3 regions of the Collimonas arenae genome follow, and region 1 is predicted to be linked to each of the others. Evidence: predicted binding sites of a transcription regulator. Region 1 holds the regulator's gene; each other region holds the start of a gene.
What was found. Region 1 encodes LexA, which represses DNA repair genes until DNA is damaged. Its sites were predicted from a motif close to ACTGTATNNNNATACAGT; they were not measured.
Positions count from the first base shown of each region.

Region 2: a site for LexA is predicted at 2,598-2,615, ahead of recA (recombinase RecA). Genes of this name have one in related genera too.
Region 3: a site for LexA is predicted at 2,314-2,331, ahead of imuA (translesion DNA synthesis-associated protein ImuA). Genes of this name have one in related genera too.

Region 1 covers NZ_CP009962.1:2,360,837-2,365,051, forward strand. Annotated here, with positions in the region: gene LT85_RS10555 (inositol monophosphatase family protein) at 102-905, opposite strand; gene LT85_RS10560 (RNA methyltransferase) at 1,064-1,840, shown strand; gene lexA (transcriptional repressor LexA) at 1,886-2,536, opposite strand; gene rpsF (30S ribosomal protein S6) at 2,899-3,267, shown strand; gene priB (primosomal replication protein N) at 3,313-3,639, shown strand; gene rpsR (30S ribosomal protein S18) at 3,681-3,965, shown strand; gene rplI (50S ribosomal protein L9) at 3,992-4,215, shown strand, end outside.
Region 2 covers NZ_CP009962.1:4,887,176-4,891,390, forward strand. Annotated here, with positions in the region: gene LT85_RS21535 (DUF2889 domain-containing protein) at 1-505, opposite strand, end outside; gene recX (recombination regulator RecX) at 768-1,229, opposite strand; gene recA (recombinase RecA) at 1,431-2,549, opposite strand; gene ggt (gamma-glutamyltransferase) at 2,961-4,215, shown strand, end outside.
Region 3 covers NZ_CP009962.1:2,187,125-2,191,339, forward strand. Annotated here, with positions in the region: gene LT85_RS09825 (error-prone DNA polymerase) at 1-38, opposite strand, end outside; gene LT85_RS09830 (Y-family DNA polymerase) at 62-1,552, opposite strand; gene imuA (translesion DNA synthesis-associated protein ImuA) at 1,485-2,270, opposite strand; gene LT85_RS09840 (amino acid ABC transporter permease) at 2,626-3,339, opposite strand; gene LT85_RS09845 (amino acid ABC transporter permease) at 3,342-4,094, opposite strand.

The DNA.
Region 1 (4,215 bases):
ACCGCAGAGTTGAAATGGCAAAAAACAGTTTTACCGGTTACCGCAAAATTACCGTGACGGAAGCGCTCTGCAGTAACGGCCGTGCTGTAACCGGCGTTCTATTATTTCTTGGCAAACGGTGACAACAAACCAACCATCTGGGCAAATACCTTAGGGCTGCCGGCGAGTACGTCACCCTTGTACAGGTAGTCGGATTCGCCGCTGAAATCGCCAATGATGCCGCCCGATTCGCTGATCAGCAGTGAGCCGGCAGCGATATCCCAAGGCTTCAGCCCTTTTTCGAAGAAGCCGTCGAGGCGACCTGCGGCCAGGTAGGCCAGGTCGAGAGCGGCTGAGCCGGGGCGACGCAGGCCAGCGCAATTTTGGGTCATGATACGGAACATCTTCATGTACTCATCCATGGCCGGACCTTCGGTTTCACGGAACGGGAAGCCGGTACCAATCAGGGCGTCGGCGATCTTGTCGCGCTTGCCTACGCGAATCCGCTTGTCGTTCAGATAGGCGCCGGAACCCTTGGTGGCGGTGAACAAATCGTTGCGGGTTGGGTCGTAGATCACCGCTTGCGTGATCTGGCCCTTGTGCTGCAATGCGATCGAGACGCAGTATTGTGGGAAGCCGTGGATAAAGTTGGTAGTGCCATCCAGCGGATCGATGATCCAGACGTTTTCGTTGTCGTCATGCAGATTGGCGGAGGCGCCAGATTCTTCGGCCAGGATTGCGTGATCCGGGTAGGCATTCTTCAAGACGTCGATGATCGCCGCTTCGGCAGCCTGGTCGACTTCGGTGACGAAGTCGTTATGCTGTTTCTTCGTTACCTTCAGCAGATCGAGGTCGAAAGAGGCGCGCGAAATGACTTGGGCACCGCGACGGGCGGCCTTGATGGCCGTATTGAGCATTGGATGCATAATCGAGGTAGGGTTCCGTTAAAATGGCGGCACTGTGCCAACCGGGAACAGAACCACCACTATGATTAATAATAATGAACGATGCGGACGTGCAGATGAATATTTTGATAAATAAGCAGCTTTTAGTCGCAGAAATCCGCGTTATGGCGCTATTTTAAATGAAGCTGGCCAAAATCAATACGTCTCTTTTCAACCGCCTGCGCTTTGTGCTGGTCGAAACCAGTAGTCCTGGCAATGTTGGTGCGGCTGCCCGCGCTATCAAAACCATGGGTTTTTCCGAGCTGGTCCTGGTCAATCCGCGCTTCCCCGATGTGTTGCAAAGAGATGAGGCCGTTGCATTTGCCAGCGGCGCACAAGACATCCTGGCTTCAGCGCGGATCGTTGCTACTGTCGAAGAGGCTTTGGAGGGCTGCAACTTTGCTGCGGCGCTGAGCGCACGCTTGCGCGAATTTTCCCCGCCTTTGACTGCCCCGCGCGCGTTGGCCGCCCAGTTGGCCGCTGATGCCAGCCTGAACGCTGCGGTGCTGTTCGGCAGCGAGCGCTACGGTCTGCCGAATGAAGTGGTCGAAAAGTGCAATGTCTTACTGAATATTCCTGCCAATCCTGAATATTCATCGCTGAATCTGGCGCAGGCTGTACAAGTGCTGGCTTATGAATGCCGGGTAGCTGCCAGCGAGGATTTGCCTTTGCCGGTCGGCAGTGAAATTGGCTTCCAGGGCAATGCCGCCAGCCTGAGCGATATCGATGGCATGTTTGCACATCTGGAGCAGGCCTTGATCGAGATTGAATTCCTTGATCCTGTCAGCCCGAAAAAACTGATGCCGCGCCTTAAGCGCCTGTTTTCCCGCGCCCAGCTGGAAACCGAGGAGGTCAATATCTTGCGCGGGATCGCCAGTCAGATTCTGACTAAGCGGCGTCGCCTTGATCGTTCCTGAGTTCGGTAGCCAGACGATATCAGCCGGCTGTTGTCCTGTTTTCAGTTAGTTCCAGCTGCGCAGTAGGCCAACCGCCAGGCCTTCAAGGGCGAAATCTTCCTGGCTCGGTGTCACGATAATAGGTTCAAAATCCGGGTTTTCAGGAAGCAACTGGATCACCGAGCCTGATTTCTGATAGCGCTTGACAGTCACGTCGTCGCCAAGGCGCGCGACGACAATCTGGCCATTTCTGGCGCTGTCGGTTTTCTTTACTGCCAACAAGTCGCCATCCATGATGCCAGCGTCGCGCATCGACATGCCGCGCACCTTCAGCAAATAATCCGGTTTGGCGCTGAACAGGGCGGGGTCGACATTGTAGGTAGCCTGGATGTGTTCTTGCGCCAGGATCGGCGATCCGGCGGCAACCCGTCCAACCAGCGGCAGGCTGAGTTGCATCAGGGCGGGATGCGGCAACGCCAGTTGTGTGCCTTGGCTGCGCAGGGTGGTTTCGGTCAGGCGGATGCCACGCGAGGTGCCGGGCGCTATCACGATGGCGCCCTTGCGCGCCAGCGCTTGCAAGTGTTCTTCGGCCGCATTGGCTGAACGAAAGCCAAGCTCGGTCGCTATTTCAGCGCGCGTCGGCGGAAAACCCGTGTTTTCGATGGCGTCCTTGATCAGGTCGAGGATTTGCTGTTGGCGGGCGGTCAGTTTGATCATAGGTATTTGTTTGCAATATTCGCAAGGCAAGGTTTAAGAGCCGGTGCAGCCGGACTGCGCTGCCCCCAACTGTTCAATTCAGGTAAGGCGGCTAAAGTACATAAGGTACGGTTGCGCAAAAAACGTATTTAATGCCATTGCATTAGTGCTGTGTATATCAACAGTCTGTATTTTTGTACAGTATTTGTGCAAATGCAAGATAAATGATGCGATTAAACCACTTCCTTATGCGGAAGTAGTTGCAGGCGCTTGAAAGCATTGAGTTTTGTTGCAATTGCGCGTACTATTGCTGGTTTTCCTCTTCCCACACTCGTCTTGACGCCGAGGTGGGCGATTCTTCAATCCGTCCAAAAGGAGCTTACATGCGTCATTATGAAATCGTATTTATCGTCCATCCTGATCAAAGCGAGCAAGTGCCTGCAATGATCGAACGCTACAAAGGTATCGTCACAACACGTGGCGGCACTGTACATCGCGTGGAAGACTGGGGTCGCCGTCAACTGGCTTACCTGATCCAGAAACTGGCAAAAGCGCATTACGTCTGCCTCAACATCGAGTGCGACAGCGAAACTCTGGCTGAAATCGAAACCGGCTTCAAGTTCAATGATGCAGTGTTGCGTCATCTGACTGTCAAGCTGAAGAAGGCCGAAACTGGTCCTTCGCCAATGATGAAGGCTGTGCAGAAGGAAGATGCTGCCAAGAGCCATCGCACTGAAGCGCCGGCAGCCTAATTGCCCGACCTATCAGCGATCCTATAGCCATCGAGTCCATCAGGAGTGAGTCAAGCCAATAACGTGTTTCAGCTGGTTGCCGATATTGCCGAACGTGAAGTCATCCGTTATACGCCGGCAGGCATTCCGATTGTATCTGCAAATTTGCAGCATCGGTCGGAGCCGATTGAAGCAGGAATCAAGCGTTTGATCGAATTCGAAATTGCCGCACTAGCTGTTGGCGAGATTTCGGGAAGATTCAGTCAGGCGCAGTTGGGTGGTACTTTCTGGTTTACCGGGTTCATGGCACGCAAGAGTCGCAATGGTAGAAGTCTGGTATTTCACATCACGGATTTCGCTGCGATAGAAGCAGATGCTTCCTCAGGAACATAGCTGAAATTGCAGATTAATTATTTTAGATACAGGAGCCAAAAATGGCATTCGGTAAAAAGTTCGATAAAAGTAAACTGAAAAACAAGCGTCAACAACAAAACCCGCTGTTCAAGCGCAAGAAATTCTGCCGTTTCACCGCTGCACACGTTGCCAGCGTTGACTACAAGGACGTCGACACGCTCAAGGATTTTGTTCAAGAAAACGGCAAGATCATGCCAGCACGTCTGACCGGCACCAAGGCAATCTATCAACGTCAAGTGGATACTGCGATCAAGCGCGCACGTTTCCTGGCGCTGCTGCCATACACCGATCTGCACAACGCTTAATTGACGACTTGAAATAGGAGAAAAATATGCAAGTTATTCTGTTGGAAAAAGTCGTTAATCTCGGCAATCTGGGTGAAGTTGTTCGCGTCAAGGACGGTTACGCACGTAATTTCCTGATCCCGCAACGCATGGCACGTCGTGCTACAACTACAGCTATCGCTGAATTCGAAGCGAAGCGCGCTGATCTGGAAACAGCAGCAGCAGCCAAGCTGGCTGTGGCGCAAGGCCAAGGCGAAAAATTGAGCGGTCT
Region 2 (4,215 bases), 2.5 Mb from region 1:
CTTCACTGCGTAATGCGTGGCATCGATCGAGCTGGGCCGGCTTTTTTTGCTCCGCCACGGGATCTGCGTTGCGGTCGATCTCGCCGCCGAAAGCCTGCAAGGCGGCGGTGGGCAGAATTTGCGCCAATTCGGTCAAATGCGTACATCCCAGAGCGCCGCCGATGCGCTCCTTAATCGTATAACGGAAGCCCTTGACCAGACTCAGGCCGATCAAGGCTTTATACGCGGGGTTGATCGTATTGCAATACCCCTGATACGGCACCGCTTCCGAATTAGCTTCGACTTCCACTATAGTAAATTGACGGTCAAGCGTCAGTCTTAACCACAGGCTGTGCAAAGGCTGGCCTGCGAATAAATTACCTGCAGGCAAAGAAAGATCGAAAGGTTTGGTATCGGTGAGATGCGCATCCACTTCCCACAAGCCGTCATCGCGCACAAAAGCTTCGATGTGAATCGCGCGGGTATACTTTAACGCTCGGCGGGAAATAGGTGGTGTCAGAGACATAATGGTGGACTGATTTGCGTGTCGCTACCACAGTTTCTATGGTAACTGCCGCTCCTGCGGTTTGCAAAAAACCCCAAAAGTGTAGCACAGCTTGGCGGGCTTAGCGATGTTGATGGACAGTTGCGAAATAACCATCGTCGGTGTTGGACATATAAATCAATACGCGAAGCAAGACGGGGAACGATGGCTTACAGAATAGACAACATGCCATTTTTGTCGCATTTCATACAGATGCAAGAACATTAGAAGCATTGCTCCAGCATCAGCTATCTTCAGTATCTTCGTCGCCGCCTTTCACCGCTGCTTGTATCGCCCGATGAGAAAACCCGCGTTGCAGCAGGAAGCGCATCTGTTTGACGCGCTCTTCAGCATTTGCCGGGACTTGATTGAATTTTTTGCGCCAGACCTCACGGGCGCGCGCCACTTCGCCACTGGCCAGATCGGCTTTGATGTCTGTCAGAGACTCAGCATCAATGCCGTGGCTTTGCAATTCGGAAAGAATGCGGCTGTTGCCGTAACGGTGTGCGCGCCGGTGAATCAGGGATTCGGAGAAACGTGTTTGCGACAATAGCTTGGCGGCTTCCAGCGTGTCGAGCAAGGCTTCGATGTCATCGCCTTCTTGCGCATAGCGCGACAGTTTGCGCGCCAGTTCCATGCGGCTGTGTTCACGTGCCGACAGATAGCGCAACGCCCTGCCCTTAAGGCTGATTTGCAGTTTGGCCATCTTCGCTTTCTGAGTAATGCTTGTTAAGTACAGCTTGTTAAAACTGCGTATTAAATATTACTTATTATAAGCATCGCTACAAACAACAACGCCTTCCAAAAATCCGTCGTGCGGAGTTTATGAAAGGCGTTTTCTTTGACCAGGACAACCCGGCTATTTGCTCAATTTGCTTAAACCGGCACTGAATCCACCGGATAAAGCTTAGACAGGTTCTTCAGCCTTGGTTGCAGCTGCAGCGGCTTTGCTGGCAGCCTTGGCTGCGGCTTTTTCACTCTTGTCGCCTGCATCCGATTTGATCACACCCAACTCAGGCACACCCAGCGAAGCGCGCACCTTGTTTTCAATTTCGCGCGCCAGTTCCGGACGTTCTTTCAGGTAGGTACGGGCATTGTCCTTGCCTTGGCCGATGCGTTCGCCGTTGTAGCTGTACCAGGCGCCCGACTTTTCAACAATCTTGGCATCGGAACCGAGATCGAGGATTTCACCTTCGCGGGATGTGCCTTCGCCATACAGGATGTCGAAGTGCGCTTCCTTGAATGGCGGCGCGATCTTGTTTTTGACGACTTTGACTTTGGTTTCGTTCCCGATGACTTCGTCGCCGGACTTGATCGAACCGGTACGACGAATATCCAGGCGCACCGAAGCGTAGAACTTGAGGGCATTACCGCCGGTGGTGGTTTCCGGATTGCCGAACATGACGCCGATCTTCATGCGGATCTGATTGATGAAAATCACCAGCGTATTGGTGCGGTTGATGCTGCCGGTCAGCTTGCGCAACGCTTGCGACATCAGACGTGCTTGCAGGCCTGGCAGGGAATCACCCATGTCGCCTTCGATTTCAGCGCGCGGCGTCAACGCCGCCACCGAGTCGACCACAATCAGGTCGACGCCGCCGGAGCGCACCAGCGCATCGGTGATTTCCAACGCCTGTTCGCCGGTATCCGGTTGCGAGATCAGCAGTTCGGACAGGTTGATGCCGAGTTTCTGCGCATAGCCTACGTCCAATGCGTGTTCCGCATCGATAAACGCGCAGGTTCCGCCCAGTTTTTGCATTTCGGCGATGGTTTGCAGGGTCAGCGTGGTTTTGCCTGACGATTCCGGGCCGTAGATTTCCACGACGCGGCCACGCGGCAAGCCGCCGACGCCGAGCGCGATATCCAGGCCGAGCGAACCGGTCGAGACGACTTGCACCTCTTCGACCACGGCGCCGTCTTCCATCCGCATGACAGAACCTTTGCCGAACTGCTTTTCGATCTGCGCCAAGGCCGCGGCTAGGGCCTTGCTTTTATCCGGGTTGGCTGCGGATTTTTTATCGTCCATGGTTATTCTTTCGACAAAAGAGGTGAGATATCTGTAACTTCAGGTAGCACTGTATAAAAAAACAGTGATTTATGCAAGCACTGTCGCATTTTTCCAAAAAACCTGTCGCTATATTGTATGTGCAGAAAGCGCTTTCCGTAGCCTTGATCATCCGAATCCGTCTTGCCGGCCCAATCTTTGGGCGCGGACTTAAGCACGGAACCGGTGAATTACGGCGCAGCATGGCGGGCTCAGATTATGCTTAATACGCATATACTCATCCGGGAAAGTAAAAAGACCAGCCGCATGATCGAGAGCGGTGCAATAATTGTGACGCCTGTCTGCGCATGCAGATAGTTGCGCCATATTCAAAGCTGGGGGCAGTCGTTTGCCCGCTAATAAAAGGGAGAAAGTATGCGTATTACATATTTGATGAAACCGTTGGCAGCATCGATATTGCTGCTGGGCTTGCTGGGCAATGCGCAGGCGGCATCCGCGCCGGCGGTCGAAGCGAAGAACGGCATGGTGGTGACGTCCCAACACCTGGCTTCGCAGGTCGGAGTCGACATCCTTAAAATGGGCGGCAACGCCATCGATGCAGCGGTCGCGGTCGGCTACGCACAGGCGGTAGTAAATCCATGCTGCGGCAATATCGGCGGCGGCGGCTTCATGACCATCCACCTGGCCGATGGCCACGATACCTTCATCAACTTCCGTGAAACGGCGCCGGCGGCAGCCAGCGCCAATATGTACCTGGACGCCAACGGCAAAGCGATCACCAACGCCAGCCTGTTTGGCTACCTGGCAGCCGGCGTGCCGGGCACCGTGCTGGGTCTCGACACTGCGCAAAAGAAATACGGCAAACTCACGCGCGCCCAAGTCATGCAGCCTGCGATCAAGCTGGCGCGTGACGGTTATATCCTGAACCGCGGCGATACCGACATCCTCGACACCACCATCGCCCAGTTCAAGAAAGACCCGGAAGCGGCACGCCTGTTCCTGCGCCGCGACGGTACGCCGCTGCAGCCGGGCGACCGTCTGGTGCAGAAGGATCTGGCCAAGACCCTGGAAGCCATTTCGCGCAACGGTCCTGACGCTTTCTATAAAGGCGCCATTCCGGCCGCTGTGGAACGCGCATCCAAGGCTGGCGGCGGCATCATTACGGCAGCCGACTTTGCTGGCTACAAGATCAGCGAAAGCGCGCCCTTGTCATGCAACTACCGCGGCTATGTGTTTGTTTCCGCACCGCCTCCAAGCTCCGGCGGCGCCACCATGTGCCAGATCCTTAATATTCTGGAAGGCTATGACATGAAGGCGCTGGGCTTCCATTCGGCGTCGGCAGTGCACTACATGACCGAGGCGATGCGCCATTCGTATATGGACCGCAATACCTTCCTGGGCGACCCTGCGTTCGTCAAAAATCCGCTGGAACGCTTGATGAGCAAGGAATACGCAGCGTCGATCCGCGAAAAAATCAGCGCCGACAAGGCCACGCCATCGGTAGAAGTACAACCGGGCATGGCGCCGCATGAAAAGCCTGAAACCACGCATTACTCGATCGTCGACAAGGACGGCAATGCAGTTTCCACCACCTACACCATCAACGGCCGCTTCGGCGCCGTAGTGATTGCGCCTGGCACCGGCTTCTTCCTGAACGATGAGATGGATGACTTCACCGTCAAGGCCG
Region 3 (4,215 bases), 170 kb from region 1:
ACCACTGATGACGGTGCAATAGGGGAAATTTCATCCATGATGGCTACCTGTTTGTTTGCAGTCAGGCGAACAGGCCGTGCAAGAACCAGCGGACTTCGGCGCCGCTGCGTTCCCGGTAAATCCAATAGCAGGCGGCCTCTTCGCCTTCGGCGACGAAGTAATCGCGTACCGCCGCCACGCCGTCCCACCAGCTGCATTCGATACGTTCAGGTCCGACAAGTAGCCGTAAAGGAGAGCTGTAGAAAGGGCGGTGGTTGCGGGTCGTCAAGGCTAGCGGCGTTTTCAACAGCCAGAACGGGCGTTGCGGCTGGACGCTACGGATGGTGTCGTCAGATGCACGCCGGAGCTGGTCGGTGGCGGCTTGCCAGGCGTTGGCGACTTCCGGCCGGTGATCGGCGTATGCTGCAGGCTGCAGCACGTTTTCACTGCCGAGCCGTGCGCTTAATAATTCCAGCAAACGTGCATAAGCACCCGGCGTACCGCCTGGCTCGGGAAACAGTGAAGCAGTCGGCGGCAGCATCGGCGCTACGCGGGTGGCTTGCAGGCGCAAGGCGATGACCGGCGCATCGAGTTGCAAGCGGCCTAGCCGCTCTTTCAGCAAACGCAACAGGTGCTCTTCATGCCAGGCCGGTTCCGCCAATGCGATTTCCAATGCGGTTGGCGCAATCGCCTGGCGACCGCGTTCATGTTCCAGCGACAGTACGAAGCAGGAGACCGCGAGTTGCTGCGCCACCAGCCAGCCTATCATTTGCAAAATCAGGCGGCGCGCCGCAAACAGCACCGCTTCGGCGTGTTCGATCCGGTCTGGCAATTCCAGCCAGGCGGAAAAGGAAAGCGGCGCTTGTACCCATTCAAATATTTCCGGCGTCGCGCCGTAGGCGTGGTCCAGGCTTTCCAGCACCTGTTTGTCGCTGCGTCGCTGCAAACCGGCGCGCGGTAATTTGCGCAGATCGGCCAAGGTTTTGCAGCCGATGCCCGCCAGCCAATCCTGATAGGGACGCACTGCCGGCAAGATCATGAACGGTAAGGCATCCAGCCGCCGCTGCATGCCAGCGATGTGCAGGCTGCGCCGTTGCCTGGGTAACGGCGGAGTGCGGTGCTGGCAGCGGTAACGGGCCAGCAGCCACGCGCCTTGGGCTGTCGGCGCCATGCTTAACTGAAGCGTGAAGCCGAGCGTCTGGATGCTGTCGCGGATGCGGCGGCACAGAGCAAGCCGCCCGCTGAAAGCGCTCAAGCTGGCGCTGACGTCAAGCAGCAGCGAATTCTCTTCAGCGTGCGTTACTTCGGGCGTGTATTGCAACAGCGTCAGTGCGATGTCGTCGCGTGCGCCTTGTTCTCGCGCCGCTTCGCGTTCGCATAGCAAGGCCTCCGGCGCCAGCGCAAGCACGCCGCCGCGGCGCATGCCCGGCCGTATGCCGCCGGCAGCCGCGCTGGCTGTCATGGTCAGCACCTGGTCGTGCTCCATGACGGCGAGCATGCAGGGCTTAGCCCAGCGCGGGCGCAAGGTTTCCAGCGCGAGCAGTGGAAGATGTATGCCTATCCAGAGAGCCATGGTGAGGTGATGCCGAAGGGTTGAGAAAAATAACCGGAGCCGCCACCGGCGTGATTTCAGGAATGATCGCAGGCAAGGGCAGGTAAAAAGCCTGTTCGTGCTGGGGGCCTTTGCGTTTGAGCAGCTGGATTTCGACGCCATTTCGCGCCGGCTGCAATGACAGGCGCAAAGGGGAGGGTGACGATTCGTGCGCGGCGTTCAAGGGGCGGATCATCCACAGCATGGTGTCGCTGGCCTGCGCCGCCAGATGCAAGCGACGTAAAGCTTCACTGCGAATCTGCGATTGCCATACCAGCAGTGCGCCGCAACTGCCGTTGCGCAAGACCTGTTCCGCCGACCACAGGGCATCAGTGCTACGCGCGGCCTTGATCCATAGTAATTTCTCTCCGGGCAACCCCGCGCTATTCCAGGCGGCGATCTGCGGCAGGTGCGGCGGTTGCAGCAGCACGATCCGGCGCTGTTGGGCAATCTGCGCCAGCGCCGGTTGCAGCAGACGCATTTCGCCGCAGCCGGCCTGGTGCAGCAGCAGTTCGATCAGCGTCGCATGTGGCCAGCCTCCGTTTGGCAGTTCCCGGTCCAGCAATGCATGGCCGGAAGCCGTGACCAAGCCCTGGTAAGACCCCATCTGATTTGCGCGCCACAAGGCATGCGGCAAGGTCGAAACGACTGATTGAACCGCAGCGGCATGGCTGGAGAAGGCGCTGGCAGAGTAAGACATGACGAAATTGAAACAATGGATGACTTAAGGGATGATAAATTATACTGTATATATGTACAGTATAAATTCAATCCTGACTTAGTCAATCCATGCAGCGAATCTTAGCCAGATAAAGATTCCATTACGTTTGGCATGGAAAAGGCGTAAATATCGGCGACTACTATCGGCGACTACTTAGAGGCTGTTGCAAACACAGCTGGCTAGGCGCGCCGACGAAGACAGTACGAACAGTACGGCTAGGAGGGTGTAGCAGGGGTTTCAGACGACACTGTCGTCTGCCTGCGGAACGGCCCGGGCTTGCAAGCCCGGCGCGCCCTGCAAGGGCAACAGCGCCAGATGTGTTTGCAACAGCCTCTTAGGCAGCAGTGGCCTGAAGCGGCGGGTTATATCGGGCTGAGCGAAAATAACCCGCAACCCGATTCGCAAACCAGCCGAGTCCGGAACACAGCAGAAAATAGATCAAGCCGATAAACAAGAATATCTCGGCTGGATAAATCATTACCCGGCTATTCACCTGCGCCGCCACAAACGATAATTCACCCACGCCGACGATGTAAGCCAATGAACTGTCCTTGATCAACGTCACCCATTGATTGACAAAGGACGGCAGCATCATCTGCAGCGCTTGCGGCAGCACGATATAGCGCAACACCGACATGCGTGTCATTCCCAGGGACAAGCCGGCATCCCATTGACCTGTGCGGATACCGCTGATACCGGCATGTACCGAATGCGCCAGATAAGCTCCGCCGATCAGCGCCAGCGCGCACATTACGGACAGCACGCCAGGCACATCGATATGGAACACAACAGGCAGTAAAAAGTACGTCCAGAAAATCAGCATCAGCACTGGAATCGCCCGAAAGAAGCCAAGCACCATGGTCAGCAACAGATTCAGCCAGCCGCGCGACAACGACAAACTGACGCCGAGCACCAGGCCCAGCACAGCCGAAGCCAGCGCAGAACCCAGGCTGAGCAACACAGTCAAGGCTGCGCCGCCCAGCGGACCGTCGGGATAAGCACCCCACAGCAGATACGGCAGGTTGTCCGTCAGCACGCTCAACTGTATGCTCATCGCTGGCCGCCGCTGATCAGTTTGTGCCGACGCTGGATCAGCTGTCCGATGGTTTCGAGCAGGGCGATGGCGGCGATGTAAAACAAGGTCGCTACGCCGAAAGCCTGAAACGTCTTGAAGGTTTGTGCTTCGACCTGGCGCGAGGTGTAAGACAGTTCAGCCAGGCCGATAGCCATGCTCAGGGATGTGTTCTTGATGATGTTCATGTACTGGCCAAGCAGGGGCGGCAAGGCGATACGTGTCGCCTGTGGCAGGATCACATAACGCAATACCTGCCAGCTACTGAAGCCGAGTGCAGCCCCTGCCAGCCGCTGTGCTTCGGCCACGCCGCGCATGCCAGCACGGATTTCCTCGCTGATATAGGCGGCGGAATACAGGCTCAGGCCGAGCACCGCGCAGAGTAATTCGAACGAGGGCCATGTCAGCCTCAGGTACGGCCCCAGCGCCACGTCATGCACCGTATTCAGCCACGCTCCGGCGCCTTCAGGCAGCAGGCTGGAGACGCCGAAATACCAGAAAAAAAGTTGCACCAGCAGCGGCGTATTGCGGAAGAGCGAAAGAAAGGTTGCCGCCTGCAATGACAGCCAGCGTCGATGGCTGGAACGCGCTGCGGCAATCACGATACCGAGCAAGGTCGACAGCACGCTGACCACCGCAGAAACGTAGAGTGTCATCGATAGGCCGTCGAGGAGCCAGCCGATGTATTTCGGGGCCAGCATTTGCCCAAGAAGCGATTGAAATTCAGTCATTTTTACTTTGCTGTTACCTTTGCTGCTACCAATGGGGCTAATCAGATCTAAGAGGCTGTTGCGAACACAGATGGCTAGGCGCGCCGACGAAGACAGTACAAGCAGTACGGCTAGGAACGGA